2 regions of the Humiphilus diazotrophicus genome follow, and region 2 is predicted to be linked to the other one. Evidence: predicted binding sites of a transcription regulator. Region 2 holds the regulator's gene; the other holds the start of a gene.

Region 1 (9,648 bases), 2.1 Mb from region 2:
AGCTGCGTATAAAGAGGAACTGTCTCCATTGAGGCCCTTCCCAGTAGGGCAGATAGATCATTCCGGAGGTCTTCTTCAAATCATTGATTCGTGCGTCTCCTACGATGCCAACAACAGTAAACTTCTCGTCACCGCCAAGCACAACGGTTCTTCCCAGAGGATTTTCTCCCGGCCAGACCTCTCGGGCCGTCTGCTCCGAAATGAGTACCTTGTCCGGATGATCTTTATCCGAAGGCACAAGATTCCTTCCGGCAAGGAGAGGTATTTTCAACGTGTCGATATACCCCGGACTCACCCAGCGAATATTGGCCAGAGGAGCTTCAGCCCGAGATAGAGGATGATCAGGCCGAAGCACATAATCGATCCAGGTATCCCCGCCCATTGGCATTTCACTTGTAGTCGCAACAGATTGAATCCCGGGTAGAGCTTGCAGCCGTTCCAGAGCGCGATCAATGAATCTGGCCCTCAGAACGTCCGAATGTTTTACATCGCTGCCATATTCCGGCGTATAGAGGTTCACTTCCGCCAGCGTGACGTTGCTGGAATCGAAATCCCGCTGTTGCGTTAGTAAATGAGAAAAACTTCTCACTAACAGACCCGTAACAACGAGCAGCACTACAGTACAGGCAACCTCTCCTGTTACTAAAACCTGACGGGAGCGTTCTCCTTCCCGTGCACTTGCTACTCGATTGGAGTTGCTTTGCATCGCGGCATGGGGATCGACACGCATTGATCGCATAGCGGGCATGACGCCAAATAGAAAAGCAGTCAACAGCGTCAGCCCTGTTGCAGCAAGGAGAACGGGCCAACTAATACTCACTTCATGCAGGCGTGGCAAGCTAGCAGGAGCAAGAGAAAGGAAGGATCTCACTCCGGCATAGGACAGGCAAATCCCCAGTCCACCACCGGCTATCGCCAGTAGCAGACTATCCATGAGTGTGGACCAGAGTAATCTTCCGCGGTCAGCTCCGAGCGCTGCTCGTACAGCCAGCTCCCTTTCACGCGCTACAGCTCTAGCAAGTTGAAGATTGGCTAAATTCACGCAGGTAATGAGCAAAACGGCTCCCACAGCCGCCAACAACAGCCACAGCGCCTTGCTCACTCCTCCCGCAACTTCCTGTTTTAATGACTCGATCGCGACAGACGGATGCTGTTCTGTGTGTGCCGATAGGTGAAAAGCACGTTGAATGCCCGATAGCTCGTTCTGTGCTTGCGCCAGGGAGACCCCCGCTCGTAAGCGGCCAATTGCCAGGTAGTTATAGCTACCATCATTCTGTAAGTGCCTGGCATCTACCACAAGCGGCACGAAAACTTCGTATGACTCGATATCTCCATCTAAAGAAGTCCCGGGAATCTCATTCATACGCGGAAAGAGGAATCCACGAGGCAGAACGCCGACAACAATCTCGGAGTCACCTCCGATTCGCAGAGACCGGCCAATTACATTGGGTGCACCCTGGAAATATTTCTGCCATGCCTCCCAACTCAAAATCACAACATTGTCACGACCGGCTATCGCCTCTTCAGGTAAAAAGCCTCTTCCTAAGATCGGAGTTATCCCAAGCACGGAGAAGAAACTTGGGGTCACGGTCAATCCGCTCACAATTTCAGGGTGGTCGGTGGCAGCAGTGACACTTAGACTGATGTTCCGGAATGCGGACATGCCCTGAAAGGTTCTGCTATTTGTTTGCCAGTTGAGATAGTGTTTGTAATTATCGGGAAGAAGTTTGGAGGATCGCTCCAGCAATTGTTCCCGTATCACCACCAGCCGATCCGGTTCAGGAAAAGCGAAGGGCTTCAGCAAAACAGAATTCACGACACTGAAGACAGAGGTCACGGCTCCGATGCCAAGAGCCAATGTCAAAATGGCGGTAAACGCAAACCCGGAAGATTTGTGTAAGGTGCGAACGCTGAAGCGCAGGTCCTGAAGGAAGGTCAACATCGTGGCCTCTCGATCTATGAATCCAAATCTACACGCTGCAACCGGTATGCCAATCGAACAACGAAGAAAAGCACCTGAAAACAAAGAAGAATATAGAGGTAATTCGAGTGAAAAGCTTATGGAGCTGTTCGCTTCCGGACGTTACCGTCCAGCTGCGAACAGCCTGTAAGCCTTAAGTAAGAGAACTTAATCGCCCTCAGAAGTGTTTTCGGCATGAGCAGTTTTTTGGTGCTTCTGGAATGGCGAATGTATCCAGCTGGACATTTGTTTGGGACTGATTTCCATACGAACAACATCCAGTTCGCCATGGTCGTAATCCGCTACCAGCATTCGCATCGAGTTTCCTTTCGGCCTTACATAAACCAGCGATTGCTCCGAATGCTCCAGATCTCGATCCTTCACGAATAGGACCCACTCATCACCTAAAGTTCGATCGATCACGTCCTGTAGATCATTGATCTCGATATTACTGCGCGCCACATTTTCGAACTCGGCAATGCGCATCCCCTTGCACCCACCGAAGGAACTTACTCTCACCATGAGATTGATGAAGCCCATCATGGGGACGTGTGTAGCGTGCAGGTGATATCTTGCTTCGATATTGCGCACGACGCCTTTAAAATCTCGATCTTCTGCCTGACAGCCAAGCGTAGAAAACAGAAGTAAACCCGCACACAAGCTATTCAGCGCTTTCATAGTCTGCTATTTCGCTCCATGAGCAAATTTCTTGGCGACGGCCTTTACGCTGCCCTTGGGAATACCAAAATTACCGCTCAAGTGGCTTAAATCTTCCGGACGAATTGCCCCAAGAATATACACAAAAGACAACTCGTGAGATTCCGCGCTGACAATTGCCAGTCCATGCATTTCACCGTTGATCATCTTGGCGTAAACATCGGTATTTTCTCCGTCGGTAAGAGAATGCTCGTGGACAATCCCTGACCACTCGGGAGTCTCGAACTGCTTGCGTATCGTATCCAGATCCTCAGGAGTATAGTGGGTACCTTTTTTAAATTCGTACGAACGCACATAAACATAGTCGAGTTTCTGAATCAGCTGCTGTGCCTGTGCTTCATCGGCATCTTTGCTATTCATAAACCTGCCGGCAAAGGCCAGCATTTTTTTGTCAAGCGTAACTTCCGTCGCTTCGGAAGCTTTACTTGCCAAGAGCTTTTCGAGTGCCGGTGGAAATGGTGGTTTGCTACTCTGCGCCAATGCAGGTGCAGCGGCCAGTAGCAACACAGTTACGATTCCGCCCAATATTCGTTCCAGTAGTTGTTTCATTTTTCTTCCTCTTGCACTTCATGGCCGGAGTTAATGCGGCTTTGCACGGTCTGCAAAGTAGCTCCAGTGATACGAAGAGCAAGCATCACCTGCTCCTTTGCACGCTCTCCCTCCAACCGCTGTCGATGCTCGTGCTCTGCATAGATCCCAAGACCGATGGCAGCAACCAGTGTTGCGGCAACCGCACGAAGCATCATGGGACGCCGAATCCAGACAAGTTTCTTTTGTGTACCCGCTGTTTTCTCGGCCCTTGCCATGATGCGTGCCTTGAGCTCGGCGGGCGCCGGTACACGAGCTAGCCCCGCACGCAGATCCTGCTCGAGCTCTTCCTCTGGCACGTCGTTATTCCACCGCAAGACCACGGACATACTCCTTCAAATTCGTCTTTGCCTTCTCGCGCAGCAGTTTTAGACCGCGTTGCAAATTGCTTTTCACTGTCGCCAGAGGAGCGGGTAATAGAGCCGCAATTTCTTCTGGCGACATATCCTCTTGATACCGCAACACAATGGCCGTTCTCTGCGCTTCAGGCAACGTAGTAACAAGCTGCTCGACGCGGATACCCAACGGGGAATCTCGCGTTGGCTCTGTAGCACCTACATCTTCCTTTAGCTCTTCGGAGGCAAATCTGTACTTGGCGAACCCTCGTCTCTGAGTGTCCGCTGCACGATGCACAGTTACTTGACGCAGCCAGAAAAGGACGTGCTCCGGCGACTCCATCCGGCCTAGGTTTCGGTATAGCTCAAGAAAAACATCTTGCGACACTTCTTCAGCCATCCCCGAATCGCCAAGCAGACGAAGCGCCAGGCTATAGACCATCGACTGGTACTGATCAATGAGCTCTTCGAATTTCGGCTGCCAATCGTTCAAGGTTAGCCTGCGATCATCCTCTATCAGGACATTCCCCTCAGAAATGCCTTCTATCTCTCTATCCGCAAATTAGGACCAGGTTGGGATGCAAAATCTTAAATAGAGCCTAAAAAAGATCGGGGATGTTGGTAAACGCTATGCGCGTAGGAGCCGCGGCCTTTGCCAAAAGGGTGCTGGCCGAAGTTATCGTGTCACTTCCATATTTGTGATTTAACGAGTCCATCGTCAGGGACAATCTTGTGTTGCGTTCCTGGTCGTCCAATCCCGCAAAGAGACTCAGAGTGTGCAGGTGGTCCGGAACCAGATTTCCGAACTGCACCCCGACAAAGAATGGTTTCTGGGCATGCTCGTTCTGTGGACGATTTGCCCAAAGCTTCTGTAGAGCTTCAACAAGCGTGCGATTATCCTGACATTCAATCAGAGATAAGCCTTGAGACCACACCGTCTGGGGAATCCCGGAGTTGTGCTCAGACCCGGCATACTGACGCGAAACCGCAAAACGAAGCGTGAGAGAAAGGTGGCTGGTCCATAGCCGGGCCATCCTCAGGCGCATAGCTGCTTTGTGCAGCAGCTTGTTGGCAACAGCCCATGCTCCTTCCGGATTTCGCAACTCAGGAGGAAGCACATGGGAATTGCCGATGGATTTATTGTGCTCCAGTTCTGGATCATGAAAGTCTTCTCCCTGCAACCAGTGCCAAAGCTTCTCTCCGGTAATACCGCCCCAGACATGATTCATCCCCTGTTTATCCAGGGAAAGGAGCTGATCCATGGTGTGAATGCCGCAATCGCGAAGACGCTTTTCCATTCGCGCGCCAATTCCTGGCAAATCACGCGGAACCAAGCTTCTTAATGCTGCTTCACGAATATCCGGCGTTAGAGCTACCAGTCCGTCAGGCTTCTCCATATCCGAAGCTATTTTTGCCAGATAGCGATTCGAGGCAAGGCCAACGGAACAGCGCAGTGTTTCTCCTGCTCTCTCCCGGATAGCAAGCTTTACCCGCCTTCCCATCTCCAGTGCGGCGAGCAAAGGCCGTTCCCGCCCTAGTAATCGGCAAGCCATCTCGTCGATCGACATCACGGCTGCAACGGGCAGGCAGGTTTCCACGGCCTCTACGATTCGGTTGTGATAATCAACATAGAGCTCATGGCGAGCCTCGAGGAACTGGATGCCAGGGCACATCCGGCGAGCCTCTCCAACTTGAGTTCCAGTCTTTACACCGAATGCCTTTGCTTCATAGCTGGCAGCGATGCAGCAGGTGGTATCCGCCACCACAGGTACTACTGCGATAGGCTTGCCACGGAGTTCCGGATGCAACTCCTGCTCAACCGAAGCAAAGTAGGAGTTGAGATCCAAATAAAGCCAGCCTAGCCGAGGCTGAGACGGCGAATTGTGTTTCTCCTGCATCGAACCAACCAGTCACATTTTCGCCTTTTCTTTGCGTTTAAACAATGCCTTTTATGGGAACGTTTGGCACAAAATGCATGAAGGCCTGACCAGGATTCTTTTTTTCTTCCACAAGAAGGAAACCTTGAGATACATTTAGGTTTCTACTAAGTAGCAAGGTAATCCGCCCACGGAGGAGTCTGCCATGTGGTTCTTGAATATGCACAGAATTGCTGAATGGCTCTTTACCAGCGGCACAGGATTAGCCCTTCTGATCACGGCTGGAATCGGCGTCTTCCTCAGCTGCTGTTTGAGCTGTGTTTGCGAACCTCGAAAAGAACACGACGAGATCTTTCACCATAAAGTGGTGTAAGCAATTAAGCTCTAGATAATTTTGAGTTTACTTATCGATTTCTGACGGGTTTCCATCATTGATCAGAGCTACCAGCAAAGACAATGCCAAGCATTATCTCTGGGGAGAAAAGTGCGACGGCTGGCATCTTCTGAATTCCGAAAACTTAAGCGTTATTGAAGAACGGATGCCGCCCGGATCTGCAGAGCAACGGCATTTTCACCTGAAAGCGCAGCAGGTCTTCTATGTTCTTTCCGGAGAGCTTACGCTGGAGGCGAATGGAGATCTTGTGCTTCTCCAGGCAGGGCAAAGCCTGCATATCCCTCCTTCCGTACCGCACCAGGCTACTAATCGATCTTCAACAGATACTTGCTTTCTGGTGGTATCGCAGCCACCGAGTCATGGCGACCGTCAACCGGCACCGGTCTAGACGGAAGCTACCTTTTCCGCTCGTAAATGCATCCTGTTAAAGAATTTCTGTGTTGAGAAGGCAATTCAAATGTCCAAGAATCCAGATCGCGTCCATATCCATTCGTCACGAGCCGTTCCCCAGGAAGCCACCGCTATCGGGAGAACGGACCCTCAAGAGCAATTGAGTGTTTCCCTCATCGTCAAACGGCGAAAGCCTCTGAACCTGGAAGAGCTCGGAGGCAGAGCGCTTACGGAGCAAGAGTTCACGGAACAATATGCAGCCGACCCGGCGAGTTTCCAGAGGATCCGTGTTTTTGCGAAGAACCATGGATTAACAGTCGACGAGAATGCCTCCAGCCTCGCACGCAGAACCATCGCCTTGCACGGAACAGTGGAGGCAATGGAACAGGCTTTCGGAATAGAGCTACACGACTACGAATTTAAAAAGGGACACACAGTCCACGTCCCCCACGGAGACGTAAGCCTCGCCAAGGAACACGCAGGGCTGGCCGATATAGTTGAGACCGTCCTGGGACTGGATGCACGACCGCAGGCAAAGCCTCATGTCCGTTTTTTTAAGCATCCGGAGGCAGCGCTTCCTGTTACAGGAAATGCCTCCACCCAGCCTTTTACTCCGCCCCAAGTTGCTTCCCTGTATAGCTTTCCTTCCGGCGTAGATGGAAGCGGTCAGTCTATTGCACTGCTTGAGCTAGGCGGCGGATACAACGATAGTGATTTGGCGACATACTTTCAGCAATTGGGAGTCAAACCACCCAAGATCACAGCTGTTTCCGTCGATGGAGGAACGAACTCTCCAGGCAATTCGAATGGCGCGGATGACGAAGTTGCCCTGGATATTGAGGTAGCTGGTGCAATTGCTCCGGGAACTCATATCGTCGTTTATTTCGCACCCAACACGGACCAAGGTTTTCTCGATGCACTAACAACAGCTATTCACGATCAGACCAACAAGCCAAACATTATCTCAATCAGCTGGGGCGGACCGGAGGCCAACTGGGCAACTCAAACAATGCAATCTTTCGACGAAGCCTGTCAGTCTGCTGCGGCACTCGGCATCACCATTCTTGTTGCAGCCGGCGATAACGGTTCGAGTGACGGCATTGCGGATGGAAACGACCACGTAGACTTTCCGGCTTCCAGTCCTCATGTAATAGCTTGCGGTGGTACCAAACTTACGGCGCAAGGAAATACCCGTCAAAGCGAAGTAGTTTGGAATGATCAGGCATTAGGTGGGGGAGCCACCGGAGGAGGAGTAAGCAGCGTATTTGCAGCTCCCTCCTGGCAGGAGAAGGTATCGCTGCCTGCGCCAACCTCTAACCAGGGTGGACGAGGTGTTCCGGATGTTGCAGGGAATGCCTCTCCGACTACCGGCTATAAAATTCTTGTTGATGGACAACAGCAAATCATGGGAGGAACCAGCGCGGTTGCTCCGCTCTGGGCAGCTCTGGTCGCTCTTATCAATCAGAAGTTGGGAAAGAATCTTGGCTGGCTGAATCCCACTCTCTATCAGCATTCGAATGCTTTTCTGGATATCACAGAGGGTAACAATGGAGACTACACCGCAGCCTCCGGCTGGGATGCTTGCACAGGATTGGGAGTAGCCGATGGAGCCAAGCTCCTGCAAGCACTCAGCGGAAGCTCAAGCCAGGTGGCAGCGTAACAGATACAGGCACTAAACGCATTTAGGAAACCGCGGAACCAGCAGGCAAAAGTCCTGCTGGTTTTTTTCTTTTCGTCAGCAGCTAGTCTAAAAGCTAAGACTCACAGGATCCAACCGCTTTAACTCGAAGTAATCGTTATCTCGCTCTTTGACTCTACGATCTTCTATCTCTTGTATTTCCGCCATTTCCTAAAATAGATCGGCAATATGAATATTTTTGTCGGTGCTTGTTCATTCTGCCATTTGTTGTGGCGTAGAATCCCTCTACTTTCACCAGCGCATAACTCTGGGAAGGATGACGATATAAGTTTCTAACTCGAAGACATTTGTCTTCGGGAAGGTATTTACGTCCAAGCTCACCTGGATAACTTCACGCGTTGCCTCCCTCCTCAATGGGGAGCAGGCAGCGAAGCAGTTGCACGCCCAGGACAGCCCCATTCAAAAGTTGCTGACTAAAGGAGCCAAATAATGGCCAAGAAAATGATGAAAGCTGCCGTTGTGAAAGAGTTCGGCAAGCCTCTCGTAATTGACGAAATGCCTATCCCGGAACCGGGAGAGGGACAGATTCAGGTCAAGATTGAAGCGTGTGGCGTATGTCATACCGACTTACATGCCGCCGAGGGGGATTGGCCGATCAAGCCCAATCCTCCGTTTATTCCGGGACATGAGGGAGTCGGCTATGTCTCGGGAGTCGGTCGCGGAGTAAAAGATGTAAAAGAGGGTGATAAGGTGGGGGTTCCCTGGTTGCACACCGCTTGCGGGAAATGCGACTACTGCACTTCCGGCTGGGAAACGCTCTGCGAACATCAGAAAAATACCGGCTATTCTGTAAATGGAGGATTTGCAGAATATGCACTTGCGGATCCTGACTTTGTAGGACATGTTCCGGATGGCGCTGACTTTGTAGAAATCGCGCCTGTTCTGTGCGCCGGAGTCACCGTCTATAAAGGGCTCAAGATGACCGACGCAAAACCTGGACAGTGGGTCGTAATCTCAGGCATCGGTGGTTTAGGCCACTTAGCTGTTCAGTATGCGAAGAATATGGGATTCCATGTGGCAGCGGTAGATGTTGACGATAAAAAGCTGGAATTGGCAAAACGTCTTGGCGCCTCGATTACGGTGAATGCAAGGAACACGGATCCTGCGGCATTCCTCAAGAGAGAAATAGGCGGAGCGCACGGTGTTCTAGTAACAGCTGTCTCCCCCAAGGCCTTTGAACAGGCTCTGGGAATGGTCCGCCGCAGAGGAACCGTAGCTCTCAATGGGCTTCCTCCGGGAACATTTCCACTCAATATTTTCGATATGGTTCTGAATGCAATTACTGTACGGGGATCTATTGTGGGCACACGTAGCGACCTGCGTGATGCACTGCAATTAGCGGGCGGCGGCAGAGTCAAAGCAACTGTTGAAGCTAGCAAGCTGGAATGCATCAATGAAATCTTTCATCGGATGCATCAAGGACAGATCGAAGGCAGAATCGTTCTCGACCTGCGGTAAATATAAGAATAAACGGAGTCCCATAGCTGGGGCTCCGTTTGTCTTAGAGGCTTTACATATGTATCCACCCGACGCGGATTGCCGCCAAAGTAGCTGAGGCTACGACGATCCATAGCAGTAATCCCTGCACCAGAGGCCTCGGACCAACTTCCCTCAAAGTCTGGCGGGAGATCCCTGTTCCGATAAGGAATAAGGTCACAGCCAAGCCCGTGCGGCCTAAGTCACTCAAT
Region 2 (9,648 bases):
TCATATAAGCTAGGCAAAATGCAATTTCAAGAGCATGTTGCGCTTGCGCCGTTAACGACATTCGGTATCGGGGGGCCAGCCCGATGGTTTGCACAAGCCACCGAAGAGAGCGATATCGTTGAAGCTATTAGCTTTGCGGCTGAACATCATTTACCGCTGTTTATTTTGGGGGGCGGTAGCAATCTTCTTGTTTCCGATGCCGGATTTCCCGGATTAGTCCTGCATATTTTGCGGAAGGGTATCGAAATCGAGAATTTGGGACAAAAGACGGTTTTTCATGTAGGAGCAGGGGAGGATTGGGATACCTTCGTGAGTCTGGCTGTAAAGCAAGACTGTGCGGGAGTAGAGTGTTTGGCTGGAATTCCCGGCACGGTTGGTGGTACCCCCATTCAGAATGTTGGGGCTTATGGACAGGAAGTTGCGGATACGATTGTTGGCGTCCGTGCCTACGACAGAACAACGGAGCGGTTTGTAGAGCTTTCCAAAGAGGATTGTTCCTTTTCCTACCGTCGTAGCATGTTCAACACCACGGCTCGAAACCGCTATATCGTCAGCCGGGTTGATTACACACTTCAGCCGGGATCTCCGGCGCGTATTGCTTATGCGGATCTTCAGAAACGCTTCGTATCAGGAAGTGCACCCTCTCTTAACGAAGTAGCGGAAGTTGTTCGTGAGATTCGAAGAGGAAAGGGCATGCTGTTTGTCGAGGGAGAAGCTGATTGTCGCAGTGCAGGCAGCTTTTTCAAGAATCCTGTAATTCCCGATACGCACTTTGCTGAGCTCCAAGCGAAGGAGGGCGTGAAGGTGCCTCACTATTCTGCCGGACCGGGAAAAGTAAAGGTTCCTGCAGCCTGGTTGATGGAGCATGCTGGCTTTATCAAAGGATATGCAATGGGAAATGCGGGAGTTTCGAGCCGCCACACGCTAGCGTTGATCAACCGTGGAGGAGCAACCGCTGCCGATATCTTTGCGTTGCGCGATCGCGTCATAGCTGAAGTTCGTTCTCGCTTCGGTATCATTCTGGAGCCAGAGCCAGTCGTTGTTGGCTAGACAAGAGAATTGTCAGTAACCGCTCCCGTTCAGCGGCGAGAACCTGATCCGATGGCCCTTGGGCAACAATCTGCCCTTCCTGGCAGACGAGGACTTCAGCCCTCGTCTGAAAGGCTTCTGCAATTGCATGAGTTACAGAAATAGCCGGAATGCTGTGTTCCATCAGCCATGCAGTCAGGTTAGAGATAATCGTCTGCCGGAGTTTTCCATCGAGTGCCGAAAAGGGCTCATCCAATAACACCAAATGTGGTTTTGGTGCGAGAGCCCGAGCGAGGGCCACGCGTTGCGCCTCGCCACCCGAAAGTTGTTTGACCGACCTCTGGGCAAGATTTCCCGCTTCGACTAATTCCAGCATCAGTGCCACTTGTGCTTCTCTCTCTCCTCGGTCTAGAGCTCTCAGTCCGAAGGCCACATTCTCTTGAACGCTCATGTGCGGGAAGAGTGCTGGCTGTTGCGTGACCAAGCCGATATTTCTGTGCCCAGCTCGAATGTGCACTCCTGTAGCAGCGTCGGCGAGGAGATGACCGTTTAGGCGAATATAGCCGGAATCCAACTCGAGTAGCCCTGCAAGAATTCTTAGTAAAGTTGTTTTTCCGCTTCCGGAGGGCCCAAAGATGACAGTCCAAGGGGAATCCAGCTGAAAGGCCATATCCAACTGGAAACTTTCGCGACGGTATTTCACCTGGACTTCAAGCATGACGCGACCATTGCCTTCTTCCGTAAACCAGGAGGAGAGCGATAAAGGATATTCCTAGTAACAGAGCTGCTGTTTGGTTGGCCTCTGCATAGCGGGCCTCCTGCACCTGATCGAAGATGGAGATTGAGAGCGTCCTTGTGGCACCTGGGATATCTCCACCGATCATCAGAACGACTCCGAATTCGCCTACTGTGTGTGCAAAGGACAGAACCGTAGCTGCAAGCAAGGAAGGGCCGGAAAGAGGCAAAAGAATCTTTCTCAGAATAGTTATATTTCCACTTCCCAGGAGGCGGGCCGCATTCAGGATCTCGGGATCGATGGCGAGAAAACCCGATACCAGCGGCTGGATTGCGAAGGGAAGACTGTAAAGCACAGAGCCGAACACCAGTCCGGCAAACGAGAAGGCTAACGGGTGTCCTAGAATGCCTATCCACATCCGCCCAAAAGCTGTTCGAGGTCCTAGTAACACCAGTAAATAAAAGCCCAGAACCGTTGGAGGGAGCAGAAGTGGCAGGTTTACGAGCGACTCAACAATGGAGCGCAAGCGACTCTTGCTGAGAGCAATCCAAGCAGCAACCGGGATGGTGATTGCGAGGAGTATCGCCGACGTAATCGTGGCGAGCTTTAGCGTCAGTATGAGGGCTGTGCTGTCCATACTTTTGCTCTAGATTGCCACGTAAACATTCCAATGTCACGAATACATTACTTTGCAGGCGTTAATCCTCCCGCCGAGAAGTGCTCCTGGACTACCCCACTCAGGAGATAACTCAGAAATTGGCGGGCGGCGCGCTGATCAGTGCTTCGTTTCAATATCACTGCCCCTTGTTCAATAGGGGGATAGAGATTCCGGGGAATGGAAAAATAGTTTCCGTTTTCGCGCAAACGCGGAGTAAGGGCCGAGGTCAACGAAATGAGTCCTATATCTGCATTCCCGGAATCAACGAATTGTGCAGTTTGGGAGATATTCTCTGCCGTAACCATTTTGGGGCGAAGCGTGTCTGCCAAGCCGAGTCTCGTAAGCAAGGCCAGTGCTGCTCGTCCGTAGGGGGCATGCGCCGGATTTGCAATGGCCAGAGTTTTCAGCTGTGGATCTTTTAGGGTGTCGAGTGATGGTACGGAGAAACGAGAATTTTTTCGGGCCCACAGAACGAGAGTGCCCCGAGCGTAGAGGACGGGTGCTGCTCCGTCTGTCAGTCCTTCGCTAACCAGTCTTTGCGGGAATGACATGTCAGCCGAGAGAAAGAGATCGAATGGCGCTCCATTCTCGATTTGTGCCGTCAAGGTCGCGGAGGATTGGTAGGAGGCCACGACCTCTCTTCCGTACTGTTGCCGGAATGCGGTAAGGATACCTGGAAGTACCGGCTGTAAATCTGCCGCTGCTGCCAGCCGCAATGGGGCTTGCTGTGCAAGTAGTGCACTGGCTGTGGTGATGGCAAGAAGAATCAGTGAGAAAACACGCCGCATGCACGATCTCCTTTTTTACGAGCACATTTGTACCCGGAAACTGCTAGGCTAAACCTATCCATGAGAGAAAGTCTTCATCAGTTGCACTGCATCGGCTGCGGTCGCGTGCTCAACGGCGAGCAGGCACCCAAAAACTTCCGGTGCGAGAACTGTGGCGAACTTTTTGAAGTGCAGTACCCACAGTGGAGTCACCATGGCGAGCCCGGCGAATGGAAGCCCAATCCTTCGGCGCTGAAATGGCTATGGCGCGAAAGACGGCACTCCTCTGAGCCCCTGGATCAGAGTGGTGTCTGGCGTTTCCGCGAATTGCTGCCTATTTTGGACCAGCCTTCGAATGCGGTGACATTGCGTGAGGGAAATACTCCTCTGTATTCCTTACCGCGCTGTGCTAAGAGCCTCGGATTGCATCGACTTTTAGCTAAGCATCAGGGAATGAATCCTACCGGTTCTTTTAAGGACACAGGGATGACCGCGGCTCTTTCCGTCGCGAAAGAGAGAGGCTATGATTGGGTAGCCTGTGCCTCGACCGGAAATACCTCTGCTGCGATGGCCGCTTATGCCGCTGTAGCTGGAATGAAGAGCCTTGTCCTGATTCCGGAAGGAAAGATCGCGTGGGGTAAGCTCGCTCAATCGTTGGATTACGGAGCCCTGACCTGCCAGGTAAAGACCGATTTCGATGGCTGCGTGAAGGTTCTTGCCGAAGTCATTCAAAAGGCCCCGATCTATTTGCTGAACTCCGTCAATCCCTATCGCCTCGAAGGTCAGAAAACTCCGGCGCTGGAAATGGTCGAAGCTTTGGACTGGCAGGTTCCGGATCACGTCATCGTACCGGGAGGCAATCTGGCCAACAGCTCAGCTCTGGGAAAGGGCTTCAAGGAGATGCTGCGTCTAGGGCTGATCGACAGGCTACCTCGTATTTCGGTCATACAGGCCGAAGGCGCGAATCCTCTCTATCTCAGCATGACCAATAACGGTGGCCAAAGTATCACCCCGGTAAAGGCGGAGACACGCGCAACCGCTATTCGCATTGGTAATCCCGCCTCTTGGAGAAAGGCAGCACGGATCATCCTGGAGACAGGCGGATGTTGTGAGCAGGTTAATGAGGCTGAGATTGCCATTGCCAAGGCTGAAATCGGCCGTGAGGGCATTGGTTGTGAGCCTGCCTCTGCTGTTACGCTTGCCGGCTTGAAAAAGTTGGTTGCGCAGGGCAAGGTAGCTCCTTCAGAGACAGTGGTTCTGCTCCTTACTGGACATACCCTGAAGGACGCCAACTTCACCATCGACTTCTTCCGTGGTGAATTGTTGAGACCTGAAGAGAAAACCGGCCATGAAGCGGAAATCCAGAAAATGCAGCATGCGCCGGTTCAACTGGATGCCTCCGCCGATGCAGTTCTCAAGGCCCTTGATCAATGGGGACGGCCATGAAGCGCTTATCGCTGCGATTGCCGGCTACGTCCGCCAATCTAGGGCCATGCTTTGATACCGCGGCGGTTGCTATCGCGCAATTTCTTGAGGTGGAGGCCGTTCCGGCCTCTGCCTTCTCCATTACGGCAACGGGTCGGAATGCCGATATCTGTGCGGTAGTCGAAGATAATCTGCTGATCAAAACGTACCAACAGGTTCTTGGCAAGTACGGCAAACCCCTAATTCCACTCGCCATTACCATGCGGAATGAGATTCCTCTCGGAATGGGGTGTGGCTCTTCGGCTGCTGTTTTATTGGCGGCGGTTTCCTTTGCGTCTCACTTTGGGGAATTGGGTTGGGATGACGATCGAATCCTCGATGAAGCATGCCAGATTGAGGGCCATCCGGATAACGTTGCTGCTTGTTGGCTTGGTGGATTGACGATTGCTGCTGCGGACGAGGACGGTTCGATTCGTACTCTTCGCGTGCAGTCTCCCAGTGCTTGGCGAGCAATGCTGGTTCTGCCCGACTCTCCTTTACCAACTGTTAAGGCGCGTTCGGTTTTACCTCAGCAATATAGCAGGAAGGATGTTGTTGCCAATCTGCAGTCTGCATCTCTGCTGGGCTTGGCCTGGAGCACGGGAGAAGGCGGTCTGCTTCGTGTGGCCATGCGCGACCATATTCACCAGCCGTACCGGGCGGAGATCTGTCCGCTGCTGCCGATCTTGCTGCCATTATCTGGTACGAAAGGTATCCTCGGGGTTGCCTTGAGTGGTGCGGGACCTGCTGTTTTACTCGTAGTGGAATCGGAAGAACATCTTCCTGAAGCGCAAGCTGCGGTTCAACAGGCGGTACACGGGAGTATGTGTGTGCAATTTATTCTGAGTACTTTTACGGGAAATGGTGCCAGACATCAGAGAATAGCCGCCTACTGACGGCGGATTCTTGCCGCAATTTCTTGTTTATTAAAGAGTTAAGCGAGATGTGCTCTATTGCTGCCCAAACCAGTAACTTACACTCTCGCTACCTAAAATGTGTTACCTAAGTTCGATTTACTTTTCTCCTTCTTCCCCCTATTTTCGCAATGTGGGCAGTTCTGGGGGAGGGCTGCTCTAGCGCCCGTGACTCGATTCGAGTCCGGGCGCTTTAATATTTGAGTCAAAGGATTTGTTAATCCTTTCCATTTGCCGGCGGATACCGTTTTGCGACGAAATGTCTTTTCTGGCATCCCATGCTAAAGGAATGCTGGAGATCCGGTAGACTAAGCTGGAACTCTGGAATTGGAGGAATAGATGGCTGGACAGGCAGTCTTTGAAGTGAATGATGCAACATTTGAGCAGGAGGTGCTGCAATCGGAGCAGCCTGTCCTGGTGGATTTTTGGGCTGGTTGGTGCGGACCTTGTAAAGCCCTGGCTCCTATCGTTGATGAGGTAGCTTCCTCGTATGCAGGAAAGCTGAAAGTAGCGAAAATGGATGTAGACCGTAATGGATCAACCCCAATGCGTTACGGAATCCGTGGAATTCCAGCACTTCTGTTCTTCAAGAACGGTAAGGTAGCTGACCAGATCGTCGGATATGTTCCGCGTGAGAATATCGAACGCAGCATCAATAAGCTGATTGAGTAGCTGCGATGCAATGATTTCAATGAAAAGCCCGGCCATTTGACCGGGCTTTTCATTAAGAGCTTTTGTTCAGCTGGAAGTTGAAGCATAAAAGCTTTGGACAAGAACTGATATTTATATGTCTATTCCGCTAGGAAATGACCATATAAATATCGGTTTTCTGTTGGACCATTCAAAAGACTTAAATTGCTTTAACTCTCCAGTTGTAATAGAGAAAGGCACGGCCGAAGCCGTGCCCTTTCGATTCGGTTACAACCGTAGTCTTAATACTTTCTCAGTACGCCTAGCACGCGGCCTTGGATGCTTACCTGCGCAGCCGGAACATAGATAGGCTCCATTTCGATATTGGAAGGTTGTAAGCGTACGACAGACCCCTCCAGATAATAGCGTTTGAGGGTCGTCTCTGCTCCGCGGACAAGTGCTACTATGATTTCCCCCTGGCGCGCGGTTCTAACGTGTTCTACCAGCACGTAATCCCCATCCACGATATGTTCATCGCGCATTGAGTCTCCACGTACCTGGAGAGCGAAGACCTCGCGGTTTCCTAAGATATCGTTAAGAGAGATGCTTTCATTTGTTTCTGCGGATTCAACAGGCCGCCCTGCAGCAATTCTGCCCATCAGCGGCAGGCGCTCTGTTCCGCGCCCTTTCGGCCTCTGTGGGAGCAAATCGATCGAGCGACTGCGATTATGAGCCCGTTCTAGCAAGCCCTTGTTTTGCAAATTTGTAATGTGCTTATGCACAGTGGCTAAAGACTTCAGATTCATACCGCGGGCAATTTCCTCGAACGATGGTGAGTACCCATTGCGCTCGACGAAATTTCCGATGAAATCCAGGACTTCTTTTTGCCTACGCGTGACGGCCATGTGCGAATTATAGAGAACAAAAAGCGAATCGAATAGCTTTTTGTTCTCAAATAGTTGCAAAAACGCCTGTTTCCTTACTTTGTTCCCTTGTTCCTTCGAACAGGGGTCAAGACGATTCCTTGTTGGTTGCCTGGGAATTCCCATTTCCGATCTGGTTCTTCCCGATCTCCACCACGGGAATGAGGGGGATGATTTTGATTCTCTTTTCCTTGAGTCAGGCAACCAGACAGGAGATCTTGGTGATGCAGCAAGATGTCTAAGGACTTGTTAACCCTGAGGGAGCCAGGGGGAAAGTGAAGCATGAGGTTACTAATTGCAGAGGACGATAAGGCATTAGGACACTTCCTAAGCCGAGGTTTGGAAGCGGAAGGGCATCATGTTCGTTGGGCGGGAGATGGGCAAGCCGCACTGGATGCTTTTCTTGAGGACCTTCCCGATCTCACGATCTTGGATCTTAATCTGCCCCGTATGGACGGCGAGCAGGTTCTTCAAGAGTTGAGAGCGGCAAACTCCGAACTCCCGGTGCTGATCCTGACAGCACGGCAAGAAGTCGATACACGCGTTCGTTGTCTCGATCGCGGTGCAGACGATTGCATGATTAAGCCATTTTCTCTTCAGGAACTCCGAGCCCGTTGCCGCGCCTTGTTGCGCAGGCGTAGAGAAGTCCGCTTGATCCTTCGCTGCGCGGACGTTGAGCTTGATCGTGTCGATCACACGGTAAAGCGTGCCGGAGAAGTGATCTCTCTAACTAACAAGGAATTCGGCCTGTTGGAGCGCCTGATGTTACAGCGTGGACAGTGTGTGAGCCGGACCGCCCTGTTGGAAGAGGTTTGGAAGATGGAAGGCGCACAAGCGACCAACGTAGTCGACGTCTATATCAACTATTTGCGCCGGAAATTACATGATGAGTCTTCGGGTGGTTTGATCCGTACAGTTCGTGGGCAAGGATACATGATTGTCGATCCGGAGAAGAGTCCTAGAGTTTCTGATTCAGCTGAGTAACCTGATCAGCTATTTTTGTTCGATTTCTGACATTGAGCCTTGAGGAGATCTTGAATTATGTCCACAGCAGTTCAAATACAACAAGCTCGATCTTCAAAGACGGCGATTCTCGCCAGTTCTGATCGTTCTTTTCGGCAACGGGTCCGTGAAACTTTATCTGGTTTGCGTTGGCAGGTCAGAGAGGCCGAAGGTGGCGCGGACGCATTTGCCAAGTTGGAAGAGGGACCCATCGAGGCCATGATTGTCGATACATGGCTGCCGGATCTTGAAGTATTGGAATTCGTCAATGAATTTCGTCAGAGATATCCCGATGTGGACCTGATTACTGTGGATGGTGAGATAGAGGGAGATTCTCGCAGTCCAAGGCGCAATGAATTGCTTTATGCATTGCGGCGCGGGCAGGACTCTGATGGGGCAATTTGGAATAGCGCGCCGGTGATGGAGAAGCCTTCTGCTCCAGCCGTCGTGCGACGCACGGTAGAAAATTTGGTCTCAGAGTCTTCCTGCAAAGCGATGCCAGTTATTCGTCCCGTACCTCAGCCGGTGAGCAATGCGCAGCTTCGTCTGCCTGAATTTATCGGCACCAGTACTTCGATGCTCGAAGTTAGCCGCCGTATCCGTTTGGTGGCTCCTCGCTCAACTCCGGTTCTGGTCGAAGGTCCGACTGGTTCAGGCAAAGAGCTCGTCGCTCGTGCTCTGCATCGTTTAAGCCCGCGAGCAAATCGTCCGTTTGTTGCGCTGAATTGCGCAGCCATTCCTGAATCGTTGCTTGAGGCTGAGCTGTTTGGTCATACCCGCGGCGCTTTTACGGGTGCGGTGCAAGGTCGTGTCGGAAGAATCGAAGCCGCAAATGGCGGAACCCTCTTCCTTGATGAAATTGGCGAAATGCCGCTTGGATTGCAGGCGAAGTTGTTGCGCTTTGTCGAGAGTGGTGAATTGCAGAGAGTCGGTGAGAACGAGCCGGTGCGGGTGGATGTTCGCGTAATCGCTGCAACACACCAGCCTTTGGCGAAGCGTTCCTCGGAGGGAAGCTTCCGTCCCGATCTCTACTATCGTCTGGCAGTTTTCTTAATTCGGACTCCTGCACTTCGTGATCACGCGGAGGATCTGCCTCAGTTAGTCGATCATCTGCTGGCGCAGCTAGGTAAGGAAGCTCCGTCAAAGCGGCTGGATCCGACTGCTTCGGAAAAACTCATGATGCATAAGTGGCCGGGAAATGTACGCGAACTAGAACACGTTCTAGAGCGGGCAACGATTTTAGCTGGGGAAGACCCTGTGATTACTGCATCTGAAATCGAATTTGGAGATGTTGTAACTCTCTGATTTTACGGGCCCTTTCTGCTTAGGGAATTCTTAGAAAGGACCGTAGAAGTGGGCATATCTCGTGCTTATTCCAGGAGATAGCAACCAGCAATCAGAGTGTTCTAGGTTTTTGAGCGGAGTTGATGATGCATATAACAACGCAGCTAAGTGAAGAACTCGGTCGTTATCTGGATGTAGCCAGCACGCAGCTGAAGCTGTCGGCCAGCAATATGGCTAACGT

What was found. Region 2 encodes LexA, which represses DNA repair genes until DNA is damaged. Its sites were predicted from a motif close to CANTTCGCTTTTTATTCGC; they were not measured.
Region 1: AC6I7T_RS15690 (DNA polymerase Y family protein) is a predicted target of LexA. The motif match lies at 5,515-5,533, and genes of this name have one in related genera.

The regions. Positions count from the first base shown of each region.
Region 1 is NZ_AP040870.1:3,660,349-3,669,996, forward strand. It holds gene AC6I7T_RS15665 (ABC transporter permease) at 1-1,942, opposite strand, end outside; gene AC6I7T_RS15670 (hypothetical protein) at 2,129-2,638, opposite strand; gene AC6I7T_RS15675 (DUF4252 domain-containing protein) at 2,645-3,226, opposite strand; gene AC6I7T_RS15680 (hypothetical protein) at 3,223-3,594, opposite strand; gene AC6I7T_RS15685 (RNA polymerase sigma factor) at 3,569-4,093, opposite strand; gene AC6I7T_RS15690 (DNA polymerase Y family protein) at 4,200-5,498, opposite strand; gene AC6I7T_RS15695 (hypothetical protein) at 5,683-5,850, shown strand; gene AC6I7T_RS15700 (cupin domain-containing protein) at 5,909-6,259, shown strand; gene AC6I7T_RS15705 (S53 family peptidase) at 6,329-7,921, shown strand; gene adhP (alcohol dehydrogenase AdhP) at 8,390-9,418, shown strand; gene AC6I7T_RS15715 (YeiH family protein) at 9,471-9,648, opposite strand, start outside.
Region 2 is NZ_AP040870.1:1,582,370-1,592,017, reverse strand. It holds gene AC6I7T_RS07855 (UDP-N-acetylmuramate dehydrogenase) at 19-1,050, shown strand; gene AC6I7T_RS07850 (ATP-binding cassette domain-containing protein) at 1,016-1,747, opposite strand; gene modB (molybdate ABC transporter permease subunit) at 1,740-2,402, opposite strand; gene modA (molybdate ABC transporter substrate-binding protein) at 2,450-3,211, opposite strand; gene thrC (threonine synthase) at 3,272-4,636, shown strand; gene thrB (homoserine kinase) at 4,633-5,550, shown strand; gene trxA (thioredoxin) at 5,908-6,240, shown strand; gene lexA (transcriptional repressor LexA) at 6,501-7,163, opposite strand; gene AC6I7T_RS07815 (response regulator transcription factor) at 7,404-8,105, shown strand; gene AC6I7T_RS07810 (sigma-54-dependent transcriptional regulator) at 8,163-9,428, shown strand; gene flgB (flagellar basal body rod protein FlgB) at 9,551-9,648, shown strand, end outside.